2 regions of the Paraburkholderia caledonica genome follow, and region 1 is predicted to be linked to the other one. Evidence: predicted binding sites of a transcription regulator. Region 1 holds the regulator's gene; the other holds the start of a gene.

Region 1 (7,555 bases):
GACGCGGGGCGCATTGCCGCTGTCAGCACCACCGGTTTGTCGGACTTGACAGTCAAATGCAGCAGATACGCGGTTTCTTCGAGCGTATCGGTGCCATGCGTGACCACCACGCCGTCGATGTCGTCGTCAGCAAGCAGTGCGTTGATACGTTGCGCGAGCGCGGTCCACAGCGGCATCGCCATGTCCTTGCTGTCGACGCTCGCAATCTGCTCCGGCGCGATGCGGGCTACCGTCGACAACGCCGGCACCACGGCCAGCAATTGCTCGACGCCGACCACGCCGGCCTGATAGCCAGACGTATTGGTAGCGTCCGCGGCCGCGCCGGCAATCGTGCCGCCGGTGGCGAGCACGGCGATGCGCGGCAGCAACGCGGCGGCGCCAGGAGAGGAAGAAGAAGTCTGTGCGTTCATGGCGGCGATTGTAAGCGATGACGCGCCGCCGTCGCGCGCCTTTGAAGCGGCCAAGGCCGCTTTCCCCGTTAGCGCCTCACACTGCCTCGCGCAACTGCGCGGCGATTTCCGCCTCGGTCAGTTGCGGTGCGAACATCTCGATCAACCGGTAGGCATATGCGCGCAAAAACGCGCCCTTGCGCAAGCCGACCCGCGTCGTGCTCGCCTCGAACAGGTGCTGCGTGTCGAGCGCGACCAGTTCGCTGTCGCGTTTCGGGTCGTAGGCCATTGCCGCGACCACGCCGATACCCATGCCGAGCTCCACATACGTCTTGATCACGTCGGCGTCGATCGCGGTCAGCACCACGTCGGGCAGCGCCCCCGCTTTCGCGAACGCCTGGTCGATATGCGAGCGGCCCGTGAAGTCCTGGTCATACGTGACGATCGGGAATTCGGCGATTTCGTCCAGCGTCAGATTGGGGCGGCCGACGAGCGGATGATCCTTCGGCACGACCACGACGTGATGCCACGAATAGCATGGAAACGTGACGATGTCGGGGAAACGGTCGAGCGCTTCCGTCGAGATGCCGATGTCCGCCTCGCCGTTGATGATCATCTGCGCGATCTGTTGCGGACTGCCCTGGCGCAGCGCCAGATGCACCTTCGGAAAAACCTCGGTGAATTGACGGATCACCTTCGGCAGCGCGTAGCGTGCCTGCGTGTGCGTGGTCGCGACCACCAGATGGCCACTGTCCTGGTCCGCGTACTGACGCGCGACGCGGCGCAAATTCTCCGCGTCCAGCAGCATCCGCTCGATCAGTTGATGCACCGCCTTGCCCGGCTCCGTGAGACCCGTGAGCCGCTTTCCGCGTCGAATGAAAATGTCGACGCCGAGTTCGTCCTCGAGATCCTTGATCTGTTTCGACACGCCCGACTGCGACGTGTAGAGCACGTTCGCCACTTCGGTCAGGTTCATGTTCTGACGCACGGCCTCGCGCACGAAGCGCAATTGCTGGAAGTTCATCTTGAAGTGTCCGGTTCAGCGAGAGTTGAGTTGTTCGAGTTATTCAGTTCATTCGCGTGGAGTCGCATCGGTCATGCGCTCATTGCGCCGGGAAGACCCGCAGCGCGCGCGGCACCGCCGTCACGCCGTCGCCGATCGAGAGACGCAGCTCGCGCCATGCTTCCCGATCGAGTTCGGCTTCGAGCAGATTGCCCTCGCGGCCCGCGAGTTCGACCCGCACGGAGCCGCCCAGTGTCACGACGCGCCGCACATCGACGACGATACCCTCGCGGTGCCCCGCCGACTGCGGATACAACTGCAAATCGTGCGGACGTACATAAGCGAAAGCCGGACCGCTGAAGTCGGTGCTAATGGCGACCGGCAACGCCGCGCCGTCCACCACGAATCCGCTCGCGTCGACGTTGCCGTGCAGGCGGTTCGCCGCGCCGAGAAACTCATACACAAACGACGTTTGCGGATGGTCGTACACGTCCTGCGGACTGCCGACCTGCTCCACGTGTCCACGATTGAGCACGACGATACGGTCCGCCACTTCGAGCGCCTCTTCCTGATCGTGCGTGACGAAAATCGTCGAGATATGCAGATCGTCGTGCAGACGCCGCAGCCAGCTGCGCAATTCCTTGCGAACCTTCGCATCGAGCGCGCCGAACGGTTCGTCGAGCAGCAGCACTTTCGGCTCGACGGCAAGCGCGCGAGCGAGCGCGATACGCTGTCGCTGCCCGCCCGACAATTCCGACGGATAGCGCTGCGCGAGCCAGTCGAGTTGCACGAGCTTGAGCAACTCATGCACCTTCTCGCGAATCACCGCTTCCGACGGACGCTCCTTCCTCGGCTTCACTCGCAGCCCGAACGCCACGTTCTCGAACACCGTCATATGACGGAACAGCGCGTAGTGCTGGAACACGAAACCCACTTCGCGCTCACGCGCGCCGACAGTCGCGACGTCCTGGCCCTGCAGGACGACCTGCCCGCCGTCCGCGTATTCAAGGCCCGCGATCACGCGCAGCAACGTGGTCTTGCCGCACCCCGAGGGCCCGAGCAGCGCAACCAGTTCGCCCGGCGGAAAATCGAGCGAGACGTTATCGAGCGCGACGAAATCGCCGAAGCGCTTCTGCAGGTTACGTACGGTGATACCCATTACAGCTCTCCTTGCTTGAGCGGGTGTTGCTGCGAAGATTGCATGTTCAGCGACTGCGCGGTCGACGGCAAAGCGGACGGCAGCGTGACGGGTCCGGCGTGCGCCGGCACGTCGCGGGCGTCCGACAGTTCCGCCGACATATGACGCTCGGCGAGCAGTTTCAATGCGAGCGTCACGAGTGCGAGCAAGGCCAGCACCGACGCCACGGCGAACGCCGCCGAGAAGTTGTATTCGTTGTAGAGAATTTCGACGTGCAGCGGCATGGTGTCCGTCTGGCCGCGAATATGGCCCGATACGACCGACACCGCGCCGAACTCGCCCATCGCGCGGGCGTTGCACAGAATCACGCCATACAGCAGGCCCCATTTCACATTGGGCAGCGTGACGCGGCGAAATATCTGCCAGCCGGACGCGCCGAGCACATGCGCGGCTTCCTCTTCGTCGTTGCCTTGCGCCTGCATCAGCGGGATCAGTTCGCGCGCGACGAACGGGAACGTCACGAAGATTGTCGCGAGCACAATGCCGGGCACGGCGAAGATGATCTGCACGTTATGCGCTTGCAGCCACGGACCGAACCATCCTTGCGCGCCGAACATCAACACGTAGATAAGACCCGAGATCACTGGCGAGACCGAGAACGGCAGATCGATCAACGTGGTGAGGAGCGCCTTGCCGCGAAACTCGAACTTCGCGATGCACCACGAAGCCGCGAGGCCGAACACCAGATTGAGCGGCACGGCGATTCCCGCTGTAATTGCCGTCAGCTTGATGGCCGCCAGCGCATCCGGATCGGCGAGCGACTCCAGATAAAAACCAAGCCCCTTGTTCAACGCCTGATAAAACACGGCGACGAGCGGCACGACGAGAAAGAGCCCGAGAAACAGCAGCGCAATGCCGGTCAGAATCCAGCGGACAAGCGGCGGTTCGGTGACCGGATCGGGCCGGCGCGCAATGTTCAGTGGCGCGCGCGGAGCCACGGCGTGCGGCGTGACGCCGTCGGCGTTATCGACGTGACCTGCCGAATGGCGGCTCATTGCGCACCTCCGCCAATGCTTGCAACGCTCGCGGCGCCAGGCGCCGGACCTGCGTTGCCGCGGCTCGTGCGGCGCTGCAGATACCACTGCAGCGTATTGATGAAAAGCAGCATCAGGAACGAGACTACGAGCATCACGACGGCAAGCGCCGTCGCGCCGGCGTAGTCATACTGCTCGAGCTTCGTGATGATGAGCAGCGATGTGATTTCCGACTTCATCGGCACATTGCCTGCAATGAAAATGACCGAGCCGTATTCGCCTAGTGCGCGCGCGAACGCGAGCGCAAAGCCCGTCAGCAGTGCCGGCAACACGGCCGGCAACACCACGCGGCGAAACGTCAGCCAGCGCGATGCGCCGAGGCAAGCAGCAGCCTCTTCCTGCTCGCGCTCGAACTCTTCGAGCACCGGCTGCACCGTGCGCACGACGAACGGCAAACCGATAAAGGTCAGCGCGACGAGCACGCCCACCGGCGTAAATGCGACCTTCAGACCGAGCGGCTCCAGGAACTGTCCAATCCAGCCGTTGCCCGCGTACACGGCCGCGAGCGAAATGCCGGCCACCGACGTGGGCAGTGCGAACGGCAGATCGACCACGGCGTCGACGATGCGCTTGAACGGAAACCTGTACCGCACGAGCACCCATGCGACCAGAAAGCCGAACACCGCGTTGATCAGTGCGCCGCCGAGCGCGGAGAAGAACGTCAGCCGGTACGAGGCCAGCACGCGCGGCGAGCTGACGGCGCGCACGAACTGACTCCAGTCGAGGGTGGCTGTCTTCAGAAAAGTCGCCGCGAGTGGAATCAGCACCACGAGGCTCAGATAAGCCACCGTGATGCCGAGTGTCAGGCCGAAACCGGGCAACGCGCTTGGTTTGCGGAAGGTCAACGTGGTCATGCTCGATACTCTTTCGGTTGATGCTCGTGTTGCCGGCCGCCTGGTCCTGATCGGCCAAAAGCGCGCCAGTGGCGCGCTCCGGAAAGTGACGCGCCGTGGCGCGTCGCGTTGCCTCGGTTCGCGCCTGCCGCGGCGCGGACCTGGGCGGTGTTACTGAGGCTGGTAGATCGAATCGAACACGCCGCCGTCCGCAAAGTGCGTCTTCTGCGCGTTGGCCCAGCCGCCGAACGAATCGTCGACCGTGTACAGCTTCAGCTTCGGAAACTTCGAGGTCAGTTCGGCCGGAACCTTGTTCGAACGCGGACGGTAGAAGTTCTTCGCGGCGATTTCCTGGCCCTGCTCGCTGTACAGGAAGTTCAGATACGCTTCGGCCAGCTTGCGCGTACCATGCTTGTCGACGACCTTATCCACCACCGCCACCGGCGGCTCGGCCAGAATGCTCACGGACGGCACGACGATTTCGAACTTGTCCGGACCGAATTCCTTCAGCGAGAGGAACGCCTCGTTTTCCCACGCAATCAGCACGTCGCCGATGCCGCGTTGCACGAAGCTGGTGGTCGCGCCGCGCGCTCCGGAATCGAGCACGCCGGCATTCTTGTACAGCTTGCCGACAAACTCCTTGGCCTTCTGGTCATTGCCACCCGGCTGATGCGCTGCATACGCCCATGCCGCGAGATAATTCCAGCGCGCGCCGCCCGAGGTCTTCGGATTCGGCGTCACGATCGACACGCCGGGTTTGGTCAGATCGTCCCAATCCTTGATGTGCTTGGGATTGCCCTTGCGCACCAGAAACACAATCGTCGACGTGTACGGCGACGCGTTGTCGGGCAAGCGCTTCTGCCAGCCTTTATCGATCAAACCCTTGTTCGCAATGGCGTCGATGTCATAGGCGAGCGCGAGCGTCACGACGTCGGCCTGCAAGCCGTCGAGCACCGAGCGCGCCTGCGCACCCGAGCCGCCGTGCGACTGCTTGAACGTGACGGTCTCGCCGGTCTTCGCCTTCCATTCTTTGGCGAAAGCCTGGTTCACATCCTGGTAGAGCTCGCGAGTTGGGTCGTAGGACACATTGAGCAGCGTCGTGTCGGCGGCTTGCGCCTGGGCCGCCGCGCCAAGGACGCCAAGCGCGGCTGCCGCGCCGAACGCGAGCGCTGCGATAAGTTTTCGGCTCCTGCCTGCCCGGCCCGCTTCGTGATTGTTCATGCCAAGTTCTCCGCGTGTTGGTGCGCTGAAACAGCGTGTGTTGTTTTGCGTCGGGTCACGTGCACATGAGCGACTGGAGGCCAGTCTATCCAGGGGCTTTCATCATTAAAAATAATGTTTATTCATTTTTTAATACGCAAAAGTGGTAATGACAGCCAGATAAGGCGTTGCGACATGAAAACGGATGTCTTGACGTCGATTTACGACGTTGCAGCGAGGGGTCGAGCCGCAAACTTAAAGTAAAGCTTGAATTGCGCCGGATACTGTATAAAAATACAGGCACCTGTTCATCCATACAGTGGCGCCATGACCAAACTCACCGCACGACAGCAGCAGGTTTTCGATCTGATCCGCCGGGCCATAGAGCGCACCGGTTTTCCGCCCACGCGTGCGGAAATCGCCGCCGAACTGGGCTTCAGCTCGGCCAATTCGGCTGAAGAGCATCTGCGGGCGCTTGCACGCAAGGGCGTGATCGAACTCGCGGCCGGCGCGTCGCGCGGCATTCGCCTGCTTGCTGGCCCGGACGAGGCGCCGCATCAGTTCACGTTGCCGCACGCCAGCATCATGCAACTGTCGCTGCCGCTCATCGGCCGGGTTGCCGCCGGCAGCCCGATCCTCGCGCAGGAACATATCGCCCAACACTATGCGTGCGACCCGGCGCTCTTCTCGAGCAAGCCCGACTACCTGCTCAAGGTGCGCGGGCTGTCCATGCGCGACGCGGGTATCTTCGACGGCGATCTGCTCGCGGTGCAGAAAAGAAGCGAGGCCAAAGACGGCCAGATCATCATTGCGCGGCTTGGCGACGACGTCACGGTCAAGCGCCTGAAGCGCCGCGCGAACGGTATCGAGTTGATTGCCGAGAACCCCGATTACGAGAACATCTTCGTTGAGACAGGCAGTGCGGATTTCGCGCTGGAAGGCATCGCTGTCGGGCTGATCCGCCCGGGCGAATTCTGACAGCACGGGTTTGGCGCAATGAGCGACAAGCTCAGTGCGTCATTAGCCAACCGCTCGCCTGCTCACCGACTAAAGCAGTACTCATGTTGAATCGCCCGGAGAGACTCATGGAACGCCTTGCCCGCCTGTTGCCGTTTCGCCAGTTCGGCCGTCTGCGCCATCTGCGCAAGCTGGTACCTTGCTCACTGATCGAAGCGTCCACGGCCGCTACCGCGTCGCTGTTCGACTCGCCCGCTCGTGGGTCCGACCGGCAGGCCGCGTTGCCATCGTCACTGCCGGCATTCGCCCGCGTGTCGCTGAACTCGGGGCTCAATACTGCCGAGCCCGAGCGCCGTGCGCCTGTGCGCGTGTACCACGGGCCGTCGCGGCTCATCATGGTCGGCACTGTAGACGCGGTGTGCCGCATGATTGACCGTTGCATCGCCGAGGAAACCAACGTCCACGGTGCGGTGTTCGAGTCTTGATGAGTTGTGAGGTGTGGGGCGCGTCGCTCACATGGTTTGTGGCAGCGCACGGATCGTTTCAGCGCGGTTGCGGTCCACGTTAGATCACACCTGAAGGAGTTTTCCGCTCGATGGCAGTTTCAACACCCAGGAAGCGCAGCGCCCGTCCGCTTGCAGTCACGCTTACCGTCACGTTGATCGTGATCGCGCTGATCGCGGCGTTGGGCTTCGCTTATGCCTCCCCGTATATCGCGCTCAACAACCTCAAACGCGCCGCCGACGCACGTGACGCGCAGACGGTGAATCGGTATGTCGATTTTCCTGCGTTGCGCGAGAGCCTGAAGCAGCAAGTCACCGGCTTGCTGACGCGGCGGCTGGACTCACACGGAAACGGCAATCCGTTGGCTGCGATCGGCGCGATGATTGGCGTCGCGTTGATCGGCCCGCTCGTCGACGCGTATGCAACACCCGACGGCG
Region 2 (7,555 bases), on a different contig from region 1:
AGATGTAAGGCCTGTCTACATGCACCAGGCGATTGCAGTTCCGCGGATGCCCGCGAGCCGGCGAGTGACTTCTGCACGTTGCGCACCTCGCGCGCACCGGCAACGCTCAGTTCGCGTCGCTCCGCCACTGGCGAATCTTGCGCGCGACAAGCCAGAGCAATAATCGTCGCGGACACAAAAAGAACTCAAAAACTTCCGGCGAACGATCCCAACACAATCACCACAGCCAGCGCCACCAGCGCGCCAACCACTCCGACCATCAACATATCCCGATAGCTTTGTTTATGCGTCGTACCGCATACCGACAACAGCGTTACCACAGCGCCGTTGTGCGGCAGGCTATCCAGCGTGCCCGACGACATGACTGCGACTCGATGCAGCAGCGCCGGATCGATGTGATGTTGCGCAGCCAGTTGGAGATAGGTGCCGCCGAGCGCATCGAGTGCAATGGTCAAGCCGCCCGACGCGGAGCCCGTCAGTGCCGCGAGCAGATTCGCTGCGACGGCAAGCGACACCAGTGGCCCGCCGCCGATGCCGAGTACCCACGCCCGCACCAATTCGAACGCCGGCAGCGCCGCGATTACCGCGCCATATCCTACGAGACTACCAACACTCAAAATGGGCAATACAGAAGCATTTGCGCCCGCATCGACGCTCTCTTTCAGCGTTCCAAGCCGCGAGCCGTTGATGCTGATGAGCACCACCACGGCGAGCGCCAGCGCCACTGACACGCTCCACACGCCGCTTACAGCAGACAGCGTCGTCCCGCCCCAACGTGCTTCGGCGAGATACGACGCATCGTAATGTCGGAACACGAAGATGTTCATCGCAAAGTTTGCGCACACCACGACGACGAGCGGCGCAATCGCGATGCCGATCGGCGGCAGTCGCTCGCTGACGTGGCCGCGTTCGATTTCGGCCGGATCGAACGACTGAGAGACAGTCGCACGTTCGCGCACCAGGCTCGATTCCTGCGCACTCGCCGGCGCGTCCGGCGCCTCGCCGAACCCGTCACCGAACCCCTCACCCGCGCGCCGTGCCGCGACCTCCTGACGCGAAAGCCACCACAGGCCAAATCCAATCATTACGACACTCGCGATAACGCCAAGCCCTGGCGCCGCGAACGGTGTCGTGCCGAAGAACGGCATCGGTATCGCATTCTGGATCGCAGGCGTGCCCGGCAGCGCTGACATCGTAAATGTCGATGTGCCGAGCGCGATTGCAGCGGGCATCAAGCGGCGCGGAATGTTCGCCGCACGAAACAGCGCCTGCGCCATCGGCGCCAGCACAAAGAAAGCGACGAAAAGGCTCACGCCGCCATACGTCACGACCGCACCGCCGATTACTACGGCGAGGATTGCGCGACGCGGTCCAAGCTTGTCGGTCATGAACTGCGCAATCGCATTGACCGAACCGCTGTCTTCCATCAACTTGCCGAACAGTGCGCCGAGCAGGAACAATGGAAAGAACTGCGCCAGAAAACGCGCGGCGCTCGACATGAAGGTCTGTGTCCAGTGCGCGAGCACGGGCTCGCCCGACACCAGGGCGGCCAGCATCGCTGCAATCGGCGCGAGCAGCAATACGCTCCAGCCGCGATATGCGAACCAGATCAACAACCCGAGGCTCACCAACATACCCACGAGCCCGAGGCCCAGCGCAGTGGACGACAACACGGGATCGCTCATTGGATCATTCCTTCGAGGAGCCCATCCAGGTCGAGTGACGAACGCTCTCCGAGCGCACCGCCATGTTCGTCGAGAAACACCTGCGCGGCGCGTCGCCCCTCGTCGCGCAGCATAGTGAGAAAGCGCCATTCGGCATTGAGTTTCGACGAATAGCCAAGCGACGTCATGACCGGACTCGCGATCCGGTGCATACGCATGGTTGCCCAACGGCGGCCTTCGTCGCTGCCCGGGTCGGCGACTTTGTGCAGCAGTGCGATCATGCGCAACTCCTTCAGCAAGGGCGCGTTGAATGCGACCTCGTTGAGCCGGCTGATGATGTCGCGTGCCGAACGCGGCACGTCAGGACGTTCGACGGGATTAACCTGCACTAACAAGGTATCTGTCGAATTCGTTTCACGGATCAGCGGCGTGATTGTCGGATTGCCTGCGTAGCCGCCGTCCCAGTACTCTTCGCCGTCGATATTCACGGCTTTGAACATTGTCGGCAGGCACGCCGATGCAAGAAGCACGTCCGGGTTCAGATCAGCATTGCGAAACACGCGGCCCTGACCGGTACGCACATGCGTCGCCGTGACGAAAAGCTTTATACGCGAGGCGCGTACCGAGTCGAAATCGATGGTCTTTGCCAGAATGTTGCGCAGCGGATTGAACGAGGTCGGATTGAGATCGTACGGCGAAACGAGCCGCGAGATCGTTTCCATCGCAAGAAAGAGTGGGGAATGATCGAGCGTCCAGCGGCCGGTGAGCCTGTCGAGCGGACTACGTTGGAAGGGACTGAAAATGGCGGCATCCGATACTTGCCGCCAGAAGTGTTCGAGCGCCTTGCGCGCGCCGGCCCGGCCGTCATGCTCGAAGCCGCTGACAAGTACCGCTGCGTTCATTGCCCCCGCCGACGTACCCGATACACCGTCGATCTGCAACCGGGATTCTTCGAGCATTCGGTCAAGGACGCCCCACGTGAAGGCTCCATGCGAGCCACCGCCCTGCAGCGCGAAATCGACGAGCAGCGGGCCGTCGTGATCTGATGGGCGAGGAGCGACGTGCAGATCGGTCATCGTGTTTCCGGATGGACGAGGCACGGGAAAGGTTATACGACCAATTGTCTAATTGCAAAGTATCCAATAAGTGCTCCGTTTCAAATGCGGGCGCGCGCTGGCACATTTGAAAACCAGAACGAGTTTTCCCAGATAGCGCGCATATTCACTCATAGCGAGCAGCCATGGTTTTCTGATTCCAGATGACATTCAAGCGTCAGGTATGCACAGATAAAATATCAAACCTTATGCGAATCTTAAGCACAGTACCGCCTACCTGGGAAAACGATAAGGACAACTGCTTACGGGAATGCATAAGCTATAGCAACGTCTACTATCTCTTCCGGCGCGCCGTTGAGATAGGTCCACTCCAACGACGATGATGGGAGGTGTACGATGCCGAAGCACCTGTTGGCGAATGCATTGGTGGCGTGTGCGGCTATTGCGATTGCGGGTTGTGGCGGGGACGAACTCAGCATTAGCGGCCCGCACTATGTATCGGACATCGCGGTCCCCAACATCAAGGCAGGCGTAAACTTCTCATTCGACATCGGCGTCGTCTCGGGTAGCCGATACTATTTCACCGACAGGAATAACGCATCTCTGGATCAGATCGACATACCGTCGAAGACCTTCGTCAAAGCCATTCAGGGAAGCGGGCTTCTCGCGTTCACCGGGCTTGGCCCCGGGCCGAATTCGCAGGCGGGTCCGGACGGCGCGACGGCTGTCGGCAACTTTATCTATGTGGGCGACGTGAACTCTGTGAAGGTGGTCGATCCCGCTGTTGGCGCCGTGACGAACAAAATCACGGTTAGCACGACGGGCGTTCGCGCAGATGAAGGTTGTCTGGATCCCACGCATGGCATCTTCATGATCTCCAGCCCGGAAGAGTCGCCCCCGTTCGCCACATTCATCAACACGTCCACGCAGACCGTCGTCGCCAAGGTGACGTTCACGGATCTTTCGGGCAAGCCCACCGCGGGCCTCGAAGCGTGCCGGTACGACGCCGCCAGCGACAACTTCTATGTGAACGTTGACGGCAGCACAGCGAATCCTCATGGCGAACTGGTGAAATTGCCGGGAGCGTCCATTCGAGCAATTCCGACCGGTGGCAGTCAAAACTACACGTCGCTTGCGGGCGTAGCGATGTACCCGGAAGGCAATTGCGATCCCACAGGGCTGGCACTGGGCCCCGGCAACGATATTGCGGTCGGGTGTCGCGAAGGTACGACTGGCGCTCCGTTGCTCATGCAGATCTTCAACCGTTCGAGCGGTGCACTCGTGGCCTCCCTGAACGCCGGCGGCGGCGATCAGCTTGAATATGCTGCGCCCACCAATCGCTACTACAACGCGGCGAGCCGGTGGACGTCTTCTGGCAATGCGTCGACGAACGGCGCCTGCTCGGCCGCGTCGCCATGCACGCCCGTGCTGACCATCGTCGACGCGGGCAACCGCAGTGTCGTCGCCCGTCTTAACACGGGCAATAACGCGCATTCGGTTGCAATCGACCCGGCGACCGGGCTCATTTTTGTTCCATATTCTTCCGCGACATCGCCGGCGGGATGTCCGGGTTGCGCGGCAAACGGGTTCGTCAACGGCGGGGTGTCGGTATTCGCCGCCAGATGAGGCGCGGCAGTGCTGCGGGCTTCACTTTGTGCGGCATCTGCAGGCGGGGTAGCGTGCTCCTGGTGGTCGCGGGTCGTCGCAATCGCCCTCCTAGGTGTGCGCAGCGACCCTGACGGGGTTGGCGTCAGGGTGGTTCGCGAAGGCCGGAGCGAGTAAACAAACGATACTGTGTCGCCCCCGCGCCAACTACACGTTGGCGGTCACGTCGTACTCGAAGAAATTGGCGCGCAATACGGCTCTATTCGAGTAATCTCGGCAGACGTACACGCAATGAAAACGCTGGCGCCACTATTAGGATCAAGTTCAAAAAGCAATAGGTTGTCGTCTGTCCTCGTGAAGCAAACGTCACCTACGGAGTTATCTTGAACGAAAGCGTCCATAGATACGTCTGCGATCTTTACCTCAAGTAGGGTCAGCGTTATGACACAGTCTGGTCCACGTGCAACCCAGTTTGGGTCATCCTGGCCCCAATGTCGCAATTCGATTGCGACATCTACCTCTCGGGCATCACGTTTTCCGTACCCCATCTTGATAGACAGCACATGTGCATCGTGGAAAGCCGGCCAGTATCCGAATAGCTTCTTGAGCAAGATGGAGTTGCCTACCTCGCCCCACCCATAGTCATCTACTTCACACATTATTTGGCCCCATTCCGCAACGGTGTTTGCACCCGTCGAATCATCAAGATTGCGATCGGTCATGACGACCTTCTGCCAAGGGCGGCGACAGCATTGATCGCGCGCCAACGCCCAAATCAAAATCCATTTTCAAGGGATCGGACAAAGCGGAAGCCCTTCGTCGCGGTCAAAATTGGGCCCGGCGTTATGACCATGCGGCCTCATCCCATCGTGAGAATGGTCACCGTGATACTGAGCCGACAAATCACCATTTGAATCGTAGTAATTCACGTTGAGTTTGAAAGGATGAACGATAAACCCGCCATGCGGCCCACCCGTAACGGGCATGAGTTTGGACTCACCAAACGGATCCGTGAACTGAACCGGATCCCCGTCTACATAAGCATACGCATTCGTCTGCCCACTCGCGTAACCGATTGGGTCTTCACTGATGAATCGCGCTGCGCCTGGACTGTAATACCGATTCCGGTAGTAATACAACCCGGTCCCGTCATTCTCCCGTCCTGTGTACTGCTGCATGTTCGGATCGGCCAGCCCCGTCTGCATCGTCGCACCAGACGGCTCATAGCTATATTGCGTCTGAGTTTGCTGCTGCGCATCCGCCAACGCGAGCACATTGTCGGCGACCCGGCTTCCTTCCCGACAAATCCGCAGACCGGATTCCAGGAGCCCTGACAAAAAATACTGTACAAACGTACAGTCCCGGTAAAATACCCGTCAAACGCACGTACCTTCGTCCGCCCGCTACTTTCCGAAGGTGCGGACGAGCGCCCCTTTGGCCGGGCGGCACCACCGAACGCCACTAACGAGCAAACACGGCATGCCAGATGAACGGCGCATAGCCCACATCGACATGGACGCATTCTTTGCGTCTTGCGAACTATCGCAGTATCCAGAGCTACGAGGCGAGGCCATGGTGGTTGCCGGTCGTCGCACGGACGCGCCGCGGACCAACCCGGACGGCACACGCGAATTTTCGCGCTTACGCGACTACGTAGGCAGAGGCGTCTTGACGACCGCCACCTACGAAGCGCGCGCGTTCGGAGTTCACTCCGGCATGCCCACCATGAAGGCCGCCCGGCTAGCGCCGGATGCGATTATCCTTCCGGTGAACTTCGACCTCTACCGAACGTATTCGCGACTGTTCAAAGATGCAGTGCGGTCGGTCACTTCGAGCATAGAAGACGTCGGTATCGACGAAGTGTACGCAGACGTCTCGCTCACGAGCGGCAGTTCAGAGGAAGTAGCGCGCAAGCTGAAGTCGGCGGTGTTGGAAGCAACGAATCTCACGTGCTCCGTGGGCATCGCACCCAACAAGCTGCTTGCAAAGCTGTGCTCCGATATGCAAAAACCCGACGGCATCACGATCCTGAAGTTCGAAGACGTGCAGTCGAGGATCTGGCCAATGGCCGCGAATAAGATCAACGGTATTGGCCCCAAAGCCACCGCGAAACTTGCGTCATTGGGCATAACGACCATCGGCGGAATCGCTGAGCGCGACGAGTCGTGGCTCATAGAGCACTTTGGCCGAAGCTACGGTGCGTGGCTTCGCAGAGTGTCCCACGGTCTTGACGAGAGGCCCGTGGTGACATACAGCGAACCGGTCTCGATGAGCCGCGAGACCACATTCGAACGGGACCTTCATGCCGTACGGCATCGGCAGGAACTGGGCGCCGCATTCACCCGTCTGTGCGAACAGGTGGCAGCCGATCTGCAGAGAAAAGGCTATCTGGCGAAGAAGATCGGCATCAAGCTTCGCTTCAACGACTTCAAAACAGTCACGCGCGACATCACGCTTCCCGAACCCATTGCCAATGCGGAAGCGTTGCGTCGCGCGGCAACCGACTGCCTGAAGAGAGTGGAGCTCGCTAAATCCATCAGGCTGCTCGGAGTCAAGGCCGGCAACCTGCAACCCGCCGGACAGGTTCCGCGTGACGAGCCGGCTCAATTCACGCTTGATTTCTAGTACATGCGTTCAGTTGCATGCAGCGTGACACGGAGCGCCGAAGCGGTGGCAACCCGTTCAGGCGGACTTTCCTTTTACCAGTGACGAATACGAAGCCGGTGCCGGTGCCGGTGGCGTGTTTGCGTTCGCCGGACCATTTCCGACACCATTCCCCGGCAGTTTCGCCGCATTCGAACGTACTGACAGCGCGACGCTGTCCGCAAGCGAAGCAGCAATCGAAAATGCAAACGTATTGACGCCGTTCGCGCTTTGCACCGACACGCTGCCGCGATGCATCTCCGCAATCGCCTTAACGATTGCGAGACCCAGGCCGTGATTCTCGCGGCTATTGGTGCGCGACGCTTCAGCACGATAAAAACGGTCGAACAGATGTTCGAGCACGGCGGGCTCGATCGGCTCGCCGGGATTCGCAACTTCAATGCGCACCTGTTGCCCGTCCCGCACAATGCGCACGTTGATCTGCGCACCAGGCTGGCAATGCTGGATCGCGTTCATCAACAGATTCGTGCAGGCGCGACCGAACAGCGAGCGGTTCACATGCGCTGCGGCGTCGCCATGCAAGCGTGCATGCACGCGAGCTTCTTCGAGCGGGATCTCCAGAAACTC

The links. The regulator LexA, encoded in region 1, represses DNA repair genes until DNA is damaged. The targets are predictions, from matches to a motif close to ACTGTATNNNNATACAGT.
Region 2: a site for LexA is predicted at 5,667-5,684, ahead of dinB (DNA polymerase IV). Genes of this name have one in related genera too.

What each region holds. Positions count from the first base shown of each region.
Region 1 is NZ_KB911034.1:862,481-870,035, reverse strand. Features, by position in the region: gene H281_RS0104045 (asparaginase) at 1-410, opposite strand, end outside; gene H281_RS0104040 (CysB family HTH-type transcriptional regulator) at 487-1,413, opposite strand; gene H281_RS0104035 (sulfate/molybdate ABC transporter ATP-binding protein) at 1,493-2,551, opposite strand; gene cysW (sulfate ABC transporter permease subunit CysW) at 2,551-3,585, opposite strand; gene cysT (sulfate ABC transporter permease subunit CysT) at 3,582-4,478, opposite strand; gene H281_RS0104020 (sulfate ABC transporter substrate-binding protein) at 4,629-5,678, opposite strand; gene lexA (transcriptional repressor LexA) at 5,985-6,635, shown strand; gene H281_RS0104010 (hypothetical protein) at 6,743-7,099, shown strand; gene H281_RS0104005 (DUF2939 domain-containing protein) at 7,210-7,555, shown strand, end outside.
Region 2 is NZ_KB911035.1:292,531-300,085, forward strand. Features, by position in the region: gene H281_RS0107435 (Na/Pi cotransporter family protein) at 1-8, shown strand, start outside; gene H281_RS0107440 (GntP family permease) at 186-1,685, opposite strand; gene H281_RS0107445 (patatin-like phospholipase family protein) at 1,682-2,740, opposite strand; gene H281_RS0107450 (YncE family protein) at 3,116-4,345, shown strand; gene H281_RS37625 (immunity 50 family protein) at 4,546-5,046, opposite strand; gene H281_RS0107460 (RHS repeat-associated core domain-containing protein) at 5,113-5,589, opposite strand; gene dinB (DNA polymerase IV) at 5,804-6,949, shown strand; gene H281_RS0107470 (heavy metal sensor histidine kinase) at 7,007-7,555, opposite strand, start outside.